DNA from 3 places in the Luteipulveratus mongoliensis genome. Region 1 is predicted to be linked to each of the others. Evidence: predicted binding sites of a transcription regulator. Region 1 holds the regulator's gene; each other region holds the start of a gene.

Region 1 (4,893 bases):
CCGCCGGACAGCGGTCGCGGACCGAGTCGCAGCGAGACGCCGTACGCGAGAAGGGCTGCAGGCACAGCGATTCCGCCGATCATGGTGACCGGATCGATGACGATCGAGGGTGGATCCCACCCGGTCAGGGCGAGGGCGACACCGAGGAAGCAGCCGACGGTCACCGGATTGCGCGCCGGCTGCGAGAGGACTCGCATGATCGATGGACGCCGACCGGAAGTCAGGGTGTCCAAGAACGCGAAGGACAGCGGCGTCAGGACCAGCAGCTGCATGAGCAGAATCGGTGCGATCGCCGCTCCGCTGCCGAGCACGTACACCGCGATCGGCAGCCCGAGGTTGCCCGCGTTGACGTACGACGAGCACAAGACGCCCACCACGGTGTCGGCGCCGTCCCGGCGGAACACCAGCCGGGCCAGCACCAGATAGATCCCGCCCGCACAGACCACGCTGGCCAGTGCGACCACCAGACCTGCCGAGAACACCCGATGCAGATCTGCTTTCAGCAGCAGGGTGAACAGCAGGCACGGCGTCGCGACGAAGAACACCAGACGGGCGAGCATGAGCTGGCTGGCCTGGTCGAGCACACCGGTGTGGGCGAGGACGAAGCCGACGGCGATGACCGCCCCGATGACCCCAAATCCTTGGAGAACTCCCTGCATCCTGCGGTCAGCAGGTGGCGCGCGCGGCCTCGTGCAAGGCCTCGAGGGTGGCCTCGACCGCCGGAACCCGTTGCAGGTCAGGCGTGGTCACGGCCAGGACCGTACGACGGTTGGCCGGGTCGATCGGCATCGTCACCACGCCCGGGTTGCTCGCTGAGCGGAGGATCAGGTCTGGGACCAGAGCGACACCGAGGCCCTCGGCAACCAGTCCGAGAACCGCGACGTAGTCCTCGGTCTCGAAGGCGACCTCGGGCACGAACCCTTCGCGCGCAGCGAGCGAGAGCAGGTGGCCGCGACACCGAGGGCAGCCGGCGATCCACTGCTCGTCGGCCAGATCGGACAGCTTGGCCTTGCCCGCCACGGCGAGCGGATGCTTCTTGGACACCGCGAGACGGACCTCGTCGTCCAGGAGCTTGCGGATGGAGAAGGCCTCCAGGCCCTCTTCGCCACGGGGGAGATCGTCACCCTCGTAGGCGAACGCCACTGCGAGGTCGCACTCGCCGGCACGCAGCGCGGCAAGGGACTCCGGCGGCTCTGCCTCGGCGAAGGTCACCTGCACCTCCGGGAATCGCTCCTTGACCAGAGCGAGAGCACGAGGCACCAAGGTCGACGAGGAGGACGGGAAGGCCATCAGCCGTACGCGCCCGGCACGCAGCCCGGCGATGGCGGCGACCTCTGCCTCCGCAAGCTCGAGAGCGGACAGCACCGGTCCGGCATGCCGGGCAAGGATGTGACCGGCTTCGGTGAGGCGGACCGTACGGCCGAGTCGCTCGACCAGCACCGTGCCGGTGCGCTCCTCGAGTCGCCGCACCATCTGGGAGATGGCTGGCTGGGAGTAGCCCAGCGAGGCAGCTGCGGCGGTGAAGCTGCCCTCATCGGAGATCGCGCGCATCACGCGCAGGCCAGCAGCGTCAATCATGCCCGCCAGTATAAGTTGGTGTTATCGATATTGCCAACGCATCGCTGTCCGGTAATTCACGCTGGTCAGCGACCCGTAGCGCCGTGAGCAGGAGACGTCCCGGATACTGCTGGTGTGACTGAGGCGACGACTCGACCACCGGACGTCGACGCATCGACCTGGGACGAGCTGGTCAGGCTCGTCGCCGCGGGTGGGCTGTCCGTGCTGACCGGCGCCGGCCTGTCCACCGAGTCGGGCATCCCTGACTACCGCGGTCCCGACGGTGAACGCCGCATCACGCCGATGACGGCCACCGAGCTGTTGGCCTCGCCGGAGGCCCGACAGCGCTACTGGGCGCGCAGCTACGTCGGCTGGCGACGCTTTGAAGGCGCGCGACCCAACGTCGGTCATCAGGTCGTGGCTCGGCTGCAGGCCCGAGGTCTGCTCGGCACCGTCATCACTCAGAACGTCGACGGGCTGCATCAGCAGGCCGGCTCGGTCGACGTGCTCGAGCTGCACGGCTCGCTCTCGCACGTCGTCTGCATGCAGTGCGGCGAACGCTACGACCGCGAGGTCATCGACGAGCGGCTGACCCAGGCGAATCCGACCTTCGATCGCGAGGTCGGCGGTGAGATCCGACCGGATGGTGACGTCGTACTCCCTGACGAGCTGGTCTCGACCTTTCGCGTCGCGACCTGCGTCGTGTGTGGTTCGGACAAGCTCAAGCCGGACGTGGTGATGTTCGGGGAGGCCGTGCCAAAACCGTTGGTGGAGAAGTGTTTTGGTGTGGTCGAGCAGTCGGATGGCCTGCTTGTCCTCGGGTCTTCGCTCATGGTGATGTCGGGCTATCGGTTCGTACGACGTGCGTCTCGCCTCGGCCTGCCGGTCGCGGTTCTCACCCGCGGTCGTACGCGCGGGGAAGCCGAGACCACGATCAAGATCGAGACTCCCTTGGGAGAGACGCTGACCCATCTCGAGCAGGCACTTCCTCAGTAGTCATCGGCATCCCGCGAGATGGAGAGCGGGAGGCCGATGACAGCTGGTCAGACCACCCTGCGCAGGACGGCGGTGACCTTGCCGAGGATGGTGGCCTCATCGCCGTCGATCGGCTCGTAGGCCTCGTTGTGGGGCATCAGCCACACCTTGCCTCGGGTGCGCTTGAACGTCTTGACGGTCGCCTCGTTGTCGAGCATCGCTGCGACGATGTCACCGTTCTCCGCGGTCTGCTGCTGGTGAACGACGACCCAGTCGCCGTCGCAGATCGCCGCATCGACCATCGAGTCGCCGACCACCTTCAGCAGGAACAGGTCGCCCTCGCCGACGATCTGCCGGGGGAGTGGGAAGACATCCTCGACGACCTCCTCGGCCAGGATCGGGCCGCCCGCTGCGATCCGTCCCACGACGGGGATGTAGGACGGCTCGGGGCGCTCGTCGTTGATGCCGGTCTCGTCGATGCCGGACTCGGCAGCTGCGCTGACCGGACCGCCGCGGTAGCCGCGGTCGCGCTTGCCCATGTCGGGTGACACGACCTCCATCGCCCGGGGGCGCATCGGGTCACGCCGCAGGTAGCCCTTGCGCTCCAGCATGGACAGCTGGTGCGCGACGGAGCTCGGAGACGTGAGGCCGACCGCCTCGCCGATCTCCCGCATGCTCGGCGGGTAGCCGCGGCGGTCGATCGAGTTGCGGATGACGTCCAGCACCTTCCGCTGACGCGTGGTCAGCGCGTGGCTGTCGGGCTCCGGCAGCTCGTGGATCTTGGCCATCTGGTGGTCCTCGTTCCCCGTCTTAGCGCGGCCAGAGCACCGTCGCGCAAGGCGATGTCAGTGGTCGCTGGTTGAGTCTCGATCTGTGAGCCAAGCCTATGAACTTCGGACACAGTTCTCAAACACCTGTACGACGCATGTCGCGGGTGGCGGAGCTGGCGGACGTTCGCGGTTGGTCTCGACTTCATCGAACACCCGTGCTATACATCGTACAAGCGTTCCATCGCACATGTGTTCGGATCAGCACAGCAGAGGTTGGAGGAGATCATGAGCGCGGTCATCGCCTGGGAGCATCCGCAGAGCTCGACGCCCACCGTGCGTCGGCGCCACCTGACGGTGGTGCCCGATCCCGAGCCGGTGATGAGCAGGGCGAGGGGGCCGCGCCTTCGGCTGACGCCGCGCGGTCGCCTGATGCTCCTGCTGGCGGGAGCGCTGGCCGTGCTGGGTCTGGTCACAGCCTCCGTCGCCGCGGCGTCCTCGCCTTCCACCCCACCGACTCGGGTGGTGACGGTTGAGCCGGGTGCCACGCTGAGTGAGATCGCGCAGGCTGAGCTTCCTGGACTGCCGGTCCACGAGGGAGTGGCCAGGTTGCAGCTCGCTAACCGACTGAGCTCTCTCCAGGTGAGCGCCGGCCAGCGGCTGGTGATCCCGCAGGGCTGACTTCGCACCACGCGTCGTGACGGCCGGGCCATCCACCGCGTGGTGGACGGCCCGGCCGTGGCGCGTTCGATGGTGGTGCGGCGTGGGTGGCGACCGGTACCACCGATCGCCGCGCGACACGCCGGATTCGGACATTGCGACACGCCCACCGCAGGTCCCTGACCTGCAGTGATCTGACTGCTGGACAACCCAAGGCCGACGGATCTTGCACCTGGGCGCCAGGCGTCTTACGATCCCTATATCTAGTAGTTACACCGCTGTAAGTCGTCCACATATAGTCCCCAGGTCATCCACCGGATACCCACAGGTTTATCCACAGGAAGACGCGGAGGGACACCGTCAGAGCACCGTCTCCGGGCATTCCTATGCCCATTTCGGTGTTGACCATGACGGGTGAGGGCGGCGTACGACGTATGTGGAGAGGAGCCGCCATGCACTGCCCGTTCTGCCGTCACAACGACAGTCGAGTGGTCGACAGCCGCACCAACGAGGACGGCACCTGCATCAAGCGGCGGCGACAGTGTCCGAGCTGCGGCAAGCGGTTCTCCACGATGGAGAACGCCAGCCTGACCGTGGTCAAGCGGTCCGGCGCCAGTGAGCCGTTCAGCCGGGGCAAGGTGATCAGCGGCGTACGCAAGGCCTGTCAGGGGCGACCGGTGAGCGATGACGACGTCGCGCTCCTGGCCCAGCAGGTGGAGGAGTCGATCCGGGCCAAGGGTGTCGCGGAGATCGACGCGCACGACGTCGGCCTGGAGATCCTCGGCCCACTCCGGCTGCTGGACGAGGTCGCCTACCTGAGATTCGCCAGCGTCTACCAGGCCTTTGAGTCCCTCGAGGACTTCGAGGCCGCGATCACGCTGCTGCGGGTGGAGTCCGACACCGAGCACGGACCCGAAGACATCACGACCACTGT
Region 2 (4,893 bases), 260 kb from region 1:
GATGGCCCACGGCGCCAGGCCGTGGTCGGTGAGCAGGAGGGCCGACGTCGTACCGCCGACGGCGAGCAGCGCGCCCACCGACAGGTCGATGCCGGCGGCGATGATCACGAGGGTCATGCCGATCGCGAGGATCGCGCGCGGGGCGAAGTAGCCGATCGCGTTGGTGATGTTGTCGGCGTTGGCGAACTGCTCGCCCTTGGTCCAGATCCCGATCACGACGATGAGGATCAGCCCGATGTAGCCCTGCAACGAGCCGAGCACGGGCAGCACCCGTCGGAAGGACGCGGTCATCCTGCACTCCCTGTCACGACGCTCTGGCGAGCCATCGCGGCCCGCATGATCCGTTCCTGGTCGGCGTCCTGCGCGGGGATGTCGTCGGTCACCCGGCCCTCGCAGAGCACCACGATCCGGTCACACATGCGCAGCAGCTCGGGCAGCTCCGAGGACGCCACGATCAGGCTCACGCCCTGCTCGGCCAGCGCATCGACGAGCTCGTAGATCTCCGCCTTCGCTCCCACATCGATGCCGCGGGTCGGCTCGTCGAGCAGCACCACCGTCGGCTGCACGAGCAGCGACTTGGCGAGCACGACCTTCTGCTGGTTGCCACCGGAGAGCGTGCCGACCTCGGTCTGCACGCTGGTCGTCTTGACCCCGAGCTCATCGACCTTGTCCTGCACGGCGGCGCGTTCGGCGCGCGAGTGCACCCAGCCGAGCGTCTGGAAGTCCTTGAGCGAAGGGAGGCTGGTGTTGAACCGCACGCTGTGGTGCAGCACGAGTCCCTGCTGCTTGCGGTCCTCCGGGACGAGGACGACTCCGGCGCGGATCGACGCCTTGGGGGAGTGCGGTCGGTGGCGCGTGCCGTCGAGGAGCATCTCGCCCTGCTGCGCGTGCAGCGGGTAGGCGCCGAAGATCGCCTCCAGCGTCTCCGTACGTCCGGCGCCCATCAGGCCGGCGAGGCCCACGATCTCGCCGGGCGCCACGGTCAGGCTCACGCCGTTGAGGGCGACGCGCCCCGAGCGCGCGTCGGGCTGGAGCCGGAGGTCGCGTACGACGAGGCGCGGCTCGGCCGTTGCTGCTGAGGGGGTGCGCCTGGTCAGGTTCGCGATGTCGCGGCCCACCATGAGTCGTACGAGCTCCTCACGTGAGCTGCCCGCCATCGGCTGGGTGGCGACCTTGCTGCCGTCGCGCAGCACCGTGACGGTGTCGGCCACCTCGTCCAGCTCATCGAGCCGGTGCGAGATGTAGATGATGGCGACGCCCTCGGCGGTGAGCCGCTTGATGACGGCCAGCAGGGTGCGTACCTCGGCGTCCGCCAGAGCCGACGTCGGCTCGTCCATGATGAGCACCTTGGCGTCGATGGACAGCGCCTTGGCGACCTCGATGAGCTGCTGCTCGGCCACGCGACACTGGCGTACGGGCCGGCGCGGGTCGACAGTCAGCCCGACGCGATCGAGCAGCTCCTGCGCCGCCGCGATGGACCGGCCGCGGTCGAGCAGACCTCCGAACGGGCGGGTGCGCTCGCGGCCGAGCCAGATGTTGTCCGCGACGGACATGTCGGGGACGAGGCCGAGCTCTTGGTGGATGGTGCTGATGCCGAGTCGCTGCGCATCGGACGGGCTGTGGATCGAGGCGGGCGCTCCGTCGATGAGGATCTGGCCGTCGTAGTGGGGGAACACGCCGGACAGGATGTTGATCAGCGTCGACTTGCCCGCGCCGTTCTCGCCGAGCAGGCCATGCACCTGACCGCGGTCGACCTCGAGGGAGACGTCGCTGAGTGCGCGTACGCCAGGGAACGATTTCCCGAGACTGCGCACCTGGAGGAGGGGAGTGGACCCGGAGACCTCGTCGGGGACTTCATCGTGAGGTGCGCTATCGGCCGGATCGTTGGCCGCATCCTTGGCCGCGCGATCGGCCGCACCATCGGCCGGACCGGATGGTGCTGCTGGCTCCGCGTCGTTGCGGTCACCGGTGTGAAATCGATTACCCACTAGGCCCGGACATTAGGTGCGCCGCCGGTGGAGCGTCAAGCAGTTCGGCCGATCTGTTGATGGGTTACGCATGTCGTGGGCGGCGCGATGTCGGCGTGGGCGGCGAGGTCCTGGCGGGTCGCGGTGTGCGGCGATTGTCCACAGGGGTGTCGTTGGACTGGCGGCCTGGCTGTGGATGACTGAGCCGTCGGGGAGGGGATGTGGATAACTCGGAGCCGCGAATCATGCTGGTAATAAACAAGATTCACGCCCGTCGGCCTTGCGACGTCGATGCGAACGCCTGTACGGTCGAAGTATGGATGAGGCAGCGCACGACACTGATGGGTCCCCGGATGGCGAGTCGCTGCCGGGGGAGTCCTTGGTGTCTCGGGTGCCGCCGGGGCCGGCGGCTGATGCGGTGTCTGCGGCTGCTGCCGCGGTGGTTGCGTTGGAGGGGTTGCCGTCGGCGTTGCATCAGGTCGGCTCGGCGGATCTGGCGCCGTTGGTGGAGCTGCTCGGTGTGCTTGTTGATCGGGTGCAGGCGTGTGTGGTGATGGCCACGGCAGAGGCGTTGGAGCGTGGTGTGGTGCGGGAGTCGCAGGCGGCCAGCCCGGCGCAGTGGGTTGCTGCGCATGCGGGGCGGTTGGAGCCGGGTGAGGCGTCGCGGGTCGCGACTGTTGCTGCTGCTGTGAATCAGCCTGACAACGTGCTGTTGCGGGAGGCGGTCGCGTCGGGGGCGTGTAGCGCGCGGGCGGCGCAGGTGAGTCTGCGGGAGCTGGGCAAGATCCTGCCGGTGCTGCCGGGTTTCGCGCGCCAGGAGTGTTTGGCGTACTTCGTGCAGGTGGCCGCGGCTGGTGGTGGTGCTAAGGAGCTGCGGCATCTGTCGCGGTGGTTGGTCGCGACGTATGCCGGTGACCAGCTCGAGGATCAGGACGCGGCGTTGGAGCGGGTCGAGGAGTTGTCGTGGTCGGATCTGCCGGGTGGTTTGCGGCGGTTCATCGTGGACTTGGCGCCGGGGAACGCGGCGCGGTTGGTTGCTGCGGTTCAGGCGGGTGCTGGTCCCCGTCCGGTGGTTGATCCGGACACGGGCGCGTCTTCTCCGGATCCGCGTAGTCCGGGGAAGCGTCGCGCGGATGCGTTCATGGACCTGATTGATCTGGCGACTTCCACGGACGCCTCGACCTCGCACGGTTCGACGACCAAGCTCGTGGTCACGATGGGATTGGATGACCTGCGCGCTGAGCACGCTCGGACCAGGGCTGCCGGCGCAGGACACCCCAGCGCGGGCGCCGCCAGGGCGGGCGCCGCCAGAGCCGACCGTGGCCGCGCGGGTGGGTTGGGGGTGACGAGTCTGGGTGACACGGTCGATGCCGGCACGATCCGGCGGATGGCCTGCGATGCGGACATCATCCCGATGGTCCTGGGATCACGTTCTGAACCGTTGGACGTCGGCCGGGAGCAACGCCTGGTCAAGGACGGACTACGTGCAGCGGTGGTGGCCCGAGACCGGTGCTGCACGTTCCCTGGCTGTGATCGGCCACCCAGCTTCTGCGAGGTCCACCACGTCCAACCCTGGTACGCCGGCGGCCGCACCAGCCTGCTGAACTCAGCCCTGCTCTGCCGCCGCCACCACGCCATCGTCCACCGCGACAACCTGACCGCGACTGTCACGCCCTTCACCGTCCACTGGCACCGAGGAGCTGCATCTGGCGTGAGCGCTCCGACGGACGCGATGGGCAAGGTCAGTTCGTCGGCGAACGGACCGTGAGTCATCAGCGAACGGACCGGTGACGGTGAGCAGGCCAGGTCCGTGCGCCCGAGTCTCGACGTGCCGGAGTGCCGGAGCCGGAGTGCTGCCGGTCGACCGCGCTGACCGTACGTCTCGAGTGCCTAACCTGAGCTGGTGACGGGCTACTCGGGGGACGACTTCTACTGCGATGTGGCGATACCGCGCCGGGAGCCTCTTCGAGTGGTGTTCGAGGACGATGCGGTGCTGGCGTTCGAGCACACCCGCCCGTTCTGGCCGGTGCACATCGTGGTCGTGCCGAAGCGGCACGTCGATTCGCTCCTGACGCTCGAGGGCGACGACACACTCGCAGGCAGCATGCTGCGCGCCGTTCAACGTGTGGCGGCCGACGTGCTGCGTGATCATGGCGCCGCGAGCGTCACGACGAACCTCGGTGACTACCAGGACTCGAAGCATCTGCACGTCCACGTCCACGCGGGCACGTCGCGTGCTGAACGCATCTGAGTCGCTCGCTCGCTCGAACGGGCGGTCAGGGGCCGTTGACCTGATCCCGCCAGCGCAGCCACGGCTCGACGTGCGACAGGTCGTACGCCGGTCCTACCGCGTTGATCGTGAAGAGCGAGGCGCCGAGCGCGCGCAACGGCTCACCGTCGACCTCGGGCGGACCAGGCGGCAGCCCGGCGCGACCGAGGCCACCGACACCGGCACCGATCTCGATCTCCTCGATCGAGCGTCCGACCGCATCGCAGTGTCGCTGCAGCACGGTGAGCTTGTGGACCAGCTCGTCGGCGCCCGCGAACCAGTGCCAGATGTCCGCGTGCTCGGCCACGATGCGCAGGGTCTTGCGCTCGCCGCCGCCGCCGATGAGCACAGGGACATGGCGAGTCGGCGCCGGGTTGAGCTGCTCGAACCTGCTGCGAATACGGGGGAGTGAGGCCGCGAGGTCATCCAGACGGCTACCTGCTGTGCCGAATGTGTAGCCGTACTCGGTGTAGTCGCGCTCGAACCAGCCGGAGCCGATGCCGAGGAGGACGCGCCCGCCGCTGATGTGATCGACCGTCCGAACCATGTCGGCGAGCAGGTCAGGGTTGCGGTAGCCGTTGCACGTGACCAAGGCGCCGAGCTCGATGCGACTGGTCTGCTCGGCCCAGGCGGCCAGCATCGTCCAGCACTCGAAGT
Region 3 (4,893 bases), 2.4 Mb from region 1:
CGAGGCGTCCGCCGACTCAGCCAGGTTCAGCAGGTCCATGAACGCATCCGCGCGCCGCTTCCCCGGACTCCGCGGATCCGGGCACTGCCCGCCCGTATCCGGGTCGACGGTCGGCTGGGGTGCAGCACCCGCCTGAACCGCAGCCACCAACCGCGCCGCGTTCCCCGGCGCCAGATCCACGATGAACCGCCGCAACCCACCCGGCAGATCCGACCACGACAACTCCTCAACCCGCTCCAACGCCGCATCCTGATCCTCAAGCCAGTCACCGGCATACGTGGCGACCAACCACCGCGACAGATGCCGCAGCTCCCTAGCACCACCACCAGCCGCGGCCACCTGCACGAAGTACGCCAAACACTCCTGGCGAGCAAAACCCGGCAGCACCGGCAGGATCCTGCCCAGCTCCCGCAACGCCACCTGCGCCGCCCGCGCACTACACGCCCCCGTCGCGACCGCCTCCCGCAGCAGCACGTTGTCGGGCTGATTCACAGCAGCAGCAACAGTCGCGACCCGCGACGCCTCACCCGGCTCAAGGTGGCCCGCATGAGTGGCCACCCACTGGCTGGCGCTGGCAGCCTGCGACTCCCGCACCACACCCCGCTCCAACGCCTCCGCCGCGACCATCACCACACACGCCTGCACCCGATCACTCAAGGCACCCAGCAGCTCCACCAACCCCGCAAGATCCGCCGACCCGACCTGATGCAACGCCTCCGGCAGCCCGGCCAGCGCCCGCGCCGCCTCGACGGCAGCATGCACGGCTTCAGCTGCAGGACCGGGCGGCACCCGGTCCTGCCACTCCAGCCGTTGGTCGATGGTCGATGGTCACTTGAGCCATGCCCCGACCGTACAGGTGTTCGCATCGTCGACGCAAGATCGAATCTATCGAATCTTGTTTGTTACCAGCGCTATTCGCGCATCAAAGATATCCACATCCCCTCTGAGCAACCATGTTCATCCACAGGACACCTGATCCGCCGAGACGGGGGATGTGGATAGGCTCGGAGCGTGAGCACCTGGCGGCTGACTCGGACATCCGTCTCGACGGAGGCGGTGCTCGATGCCGTACGTCGCGAGCACCACCTCGAGGTGGTTCGCCTGACCGACGTCGATGGTGGCGAGGACATCTCCGCGCGCGTGCTGCGCGCCGTCGATGTCGATAGCCGTGCGTACGCCATCAAGATCACCCGATCTGTCTCTCCTGCAACGCTCCTCGTCACTCGCTACCTCGTCGACCGCGGCATCGACGGCGCGACGGCCCCCCTGCCCGCACGCGATGGTCGACCGTGGTTCGACCTCGGCGGACTCCAGGTGACGGTGACGCCCTGGATCAACGGGCGGCCGGCGTACACCGTCGACATGACCGAGGGTCACTGGCGGGCGTACGGCGAGCTGCTGGCTCGGGTGCACACCACACGTCTCCCCTGCGACCTCGACAGCCTGCTGCCGCGCGAGACGCATCACGTGCCCGGTCGCGCGACGGTGCGGTCGATCGCGAGCGAGGCGGCCGGCGTACGGCTTCGTCCCGTCGACGAGCTGACCGCGGCGCTCCTGGAACTCTTCGAGGCGCACCGCGACGAGATCACCACGATCTTGCACGCGATCGACGTCATCGGCGCCCGCCTGCGCTCGCAGCCGATGATTCCGGTGCTCTGTCACGGCGATGCACATGCGGCGAATCTCCTGTTGGCAGAGGATGATTCGCTCAATCTGATCGACTGGGACGGGGCCGTGATAGCGCCTCGTGAGCGCGACCTGATGTTCGTGCTCGGCGGTGTCATCGCAACGGCACCGATCAGCGCGCGACAGCAGGAGTGGTTCCTTGACGGCTATGGCGACGTTGAGGTCGATCCGCTGAGGCTGGCGTACTACCTGTGCTCGTGGGCGGTCCAGGACTTCGCGGCGTACGGCGCCGAAGTTCGAGACCGGACCAACGATCCGGCCGCGCGCCGCCACGCGCTCACCATGCTGCGCAAGCAGGTCAGCTCGACCGGCATCGCCAGGACCGCCCTGTACGCCCTGCAACGCATCGACGACTGACCACCCACGGTCGGCCCGACAGGCGAGGCCGACCTCACCCGGTCTTGCGTCGACTCCACCTGGCTCGCACCCAGCCTTCGGCACGGTTCAAGAGTGCGCCGAACAGGGTGAGCGCGGCGACAGCGGGCACAACCAGGAGCACGAAGCCCACGAAGTCGTCTCGGGCATCGAGCTCGAGGAGGCCTTTGATCATGAAGAGAACCAGCAGGAGCACGAACGTCGACATCACCCGGTGCCGCTCCCGCCAGCTGCGTAGCCGGGCGAAGCGCGAAGGACCGTCCACCTGTCAGTCCACGTTTGCTGTCGATGCGAGCAGCCACCAGATCAACGAGCCGTACAGGACCACGGCCACGCCGAAGATCGCTCCGCACCAGACCAGCACCTGCCTCATGTGCAGATGATGCCGGCCCATCGCGACGCAAGCACGCGGTTCGCAGCCAACTCGTGGCCGCCATCACGTGGGAGGGTGCGGCCATGGCAACGACGAGCAGGGCGGCCGCGGCAGCCGAGTTCCGTGATGCGCGGCTCGTCTCGGATGCGATCAAGGCGGTGCTCAGGCGACCGTTGCTCTACTTCGGCGTCTCCCTCGTGGCCGCCCTCGTCGGCACCCTCCCGTCGGTGCTCATGTCGCGGCTCGCGCAGGACCGGGCAGAGGCGAAGGGCGCCGCGGACACCGACTTTTCCCTCGTCGCCATCAGCGGGCTCGGATTCGCCGTCGGCACGCTCGCCGTGATGCTCGGGATCGGCGTCTCGATGGTGCTCAACCCGGCCACGATCGATGACGCACAACGGTTGCGTACGCCGGTCAGCCGGCTCCTCCCGGTCGGCACCTACTCGGTCCTGCGGGCGTGGCCGCTCATGCTGCCGGGCCTGATCCCCGTCGTCCTGGTGAACGGTGCGCTCGGCGCCGGCGTCGCGTGGGCGATCGGCAACGATCACCCTCTCCTCGCGGTGCTCGCCGGACTCGTCCTGCTCGCCGCCGCCTGTCTCTTCTTCTACCTGTTCCTGCGGTTCATCCTGGCGCCACAGGTGATGTCCGTGGAGCGGGTCGGCCCACTGCTCGCACCCTGGCGGTCGGTCGAGCTGACGTCCGGCGACCTCAAACCGCGGGTGTTCGGCGTGCTGATCAGCACGGGCGTCGTGGTCGGTGTCATCGGTACGGCCATCGGCCAGGTCGTCCAGCGGGTCGCGCTGGACTATGTCGAGCCGTCGCAAGGGTTCTCGCACGCGACCGACCTGGCCCAGGGCGCACGCTTCATGGCCAACAGCTCGATCGGCACCGGGGTCGCGAGCTTCGTACTGTCGCCGTTCGTCGTGGCGATCATGGCTCGCGTCTATCTGGAAGCACGCGTGCGCAACGGCGAGATCGACCCCGACACGATCCGCGGCGGAGAGCGCCTCAGCGAGGACTGACCCACAGTCCGTGGACGGACGTGCGAGGCTCAGCCCATGGGGACCGACTACCGCCCGCTTCGGCTCGAGACCGCGTCCTGGGAGTCGTGGCAGCAGTCGCTGACCAGTGCCCTTCTGGCCAATCGCGTGGATGACAACATCGTGATCGGCGCACCGCCGCGCAGCACACCACTCACGGCTGAGGAGAAGCCGAGCGCGTGGGCCTTCTGGCGCGAGAGCGAGGTCCGGTCGGTCGCGGCCCCATGGGTGCAGCTGCTCCGCGACGACGACTGCGTGCTCCTCGACTCCGTCGCCGAGGTGTGGTCTCCCGATGAGCGAGAGTCGTTGGAGGCACTGGGCTGGCCTCAGGCGCGCGAGACCGCAACCCTGCAGCTGTGGCTGCCGCGGACGAAGCCGGTCGGGATCGGGCTGGCCGAGGACGCGGCGAGGGAGGCGGCTCAGATCGTGGCGCGCATGATGCGCGATGTCGCCGTCGTACGCGCACCCGCCGACCTGGACGTCACCCAGGCCAACGTCGGCTGACTCTTCAGTCGGGCGCCCTTCACTCCGGCGCCGCGAAGACGAGGAGCGGAGGCTCGCCCTCGAGAGGCCCGAGACGACGCCAGCCACGTTGGGCGTACCACTGCGCTGCGGGCGCCTCGGCATAGGCGATCAGCCAGCCCGGCCCACCGCTGACCAGACGATCGAGCAGCTGACGCCCCACTCCCGTGCCGCGTTCGCTGCGAGCGACGCCGAGCTCGACAACCTCGACCCCTCGCAGCTCGGAGCCCCACGGCTTGGCTTCCAGACGTGTGTAGAGCTCGCGATATCCAGGGAGTCCGGCGCAGCTGCCGACACCGGAGTTCCAACCCCAAGCGATGCCGACCAGCTGACCGTCGCGATGGGCCGTGACCGTACGAAAGCCGGGCACCTCGGCGTACGACGACCACTGCTCGAGGCGTCGCTCGAACCTCGCGCGGTCGTAGCCGTACGGCGGCTCGGCGAACGCGTCCGTCAGGACGTCGAGTGCGCCATCAGGCGGGCTGGCCAGCCCGAGATGGGACGTGATCGTGAGAGTCACGCGAGCCCGAGATCGTCCAGGCCGTAAGCGAATTCGTAGACGGGCACGTCTTGTTCGACGCGCTCCTTGGCACCGGTCGCGCGGTCAGCGATGACGGCCACCCCGACGACCTCGGCACCGGCCTCCCGGCAGGCGGCGACAGCCTCGAGAGCAGAGCCACCGGTGGTGGACGTGTCCTCGACGACGAGCACTCGCCGACCCTTGATCGACGGGCCCTCGATGCGCTGCTGGAGACCGTGCGCCTTGCCTGCCTTGCGAACGACGAATGCGTCGAGCGCCCGACCGTCCTCGGAGGCGGCGTGCAGCATCGCTGTCGCGACCGGGTCGGCTCCCATGGTCAGGCCGCCGACGGCGTCGTACGACAGGTCCCGGGTGAG

Evidence for each region. Region 1 encodes LexA, which represses DNA repair genes until DNA is damaged. Its sites were predicted from a motif close to TCGAACANNTGTTCGA; they were not measured.
Region 2: a site for LexA is predicted at 2,261-2,276, ahead of VV02_RS16430 (HNH endonuclease signature motif containing protein). Genes of this name have one in related genera too.
Region 3: a site for LexA is predicted at 849-864, ahead of VV02_RS06015 (HNH endonuclease signature motif containing protein). Genes of this name have one in related genera too.

What each region holds. Positions count from the first base shown of each region.
Region 1 is NZ_CP011112.1:3,714,759-3,719,651, reverse strand. Features, by position in the region: gene VV02_RS17660 (AEC family transporter) at 1-659, opposite strand, end outside; gene VV02_RS17655 (LysR family transcriptional regulator) at 667-1,578, opposite strand; gene VV02_RS17650 (NAD-dependent protein deacetylase) at 1,693-2,553, shown strand; gene lexA (transcriptional repressor LexA) at 2,601-3,320, opposite strand; gene VV02_RS17640 (LysM peptidoglycan-binding domain-containing protein) at 3,588-3,980, shown strand; gene nrdR (transcriptional regulator NrdR) at 4,412-4,893, shown strand, end outside.
Region 2 is NZ_CP011112.1:3,452,453-3,457,345, reverse strand. Features, by position in the region: gene VV02_RS16440 (ABC transporter permease) at 1-291, opposite strand, end outside; gene VV02_RS16435 (sugar ABC transporter ATP-binding protein) at 288-1,988, opposite strand; gene VV02_RS16430 (HNH endonuclease signature motif containing protein) at 2,284-3,735, shown strand; gene VV02_RS16425 (HIT domain-containing protein) at 3,871-4,218, shown strand; gene VV02_RS16420 (LLM class F420-dependent oxidoreductase) at 4,244-4,893, opposite strand, start outside.
Region 3 is NZ_CP011112.1:1,278,696-1,283,588, reverse strand. Features, by position in the region: gene VV02_RS06015 (HNH endonuclease signature motif containing protein) at 1-762, opposite strand, end outside; gene VV02_RS06010 (phosphotransferase enzyme family protein) at 1,012-2,043, shown strand; gene VV02_RS06005 (hypothetical protein) at 2,078-2,326, opposite strand; gene VV02_RS06000 (hypothetical protein) at 2,518-3,456, shown strand; gene VV02_RS05995 (TY-Chap domain-containing protein) at 3,493-3,978, shown strand; gene VV02_RS05990 (GNAT family N-acetyltransferase) at 3,998-4,516, opposite strand; gene pyrE (orotate phosphoribosyltransferase) at 4,513-4,893, opposite strand, start outside.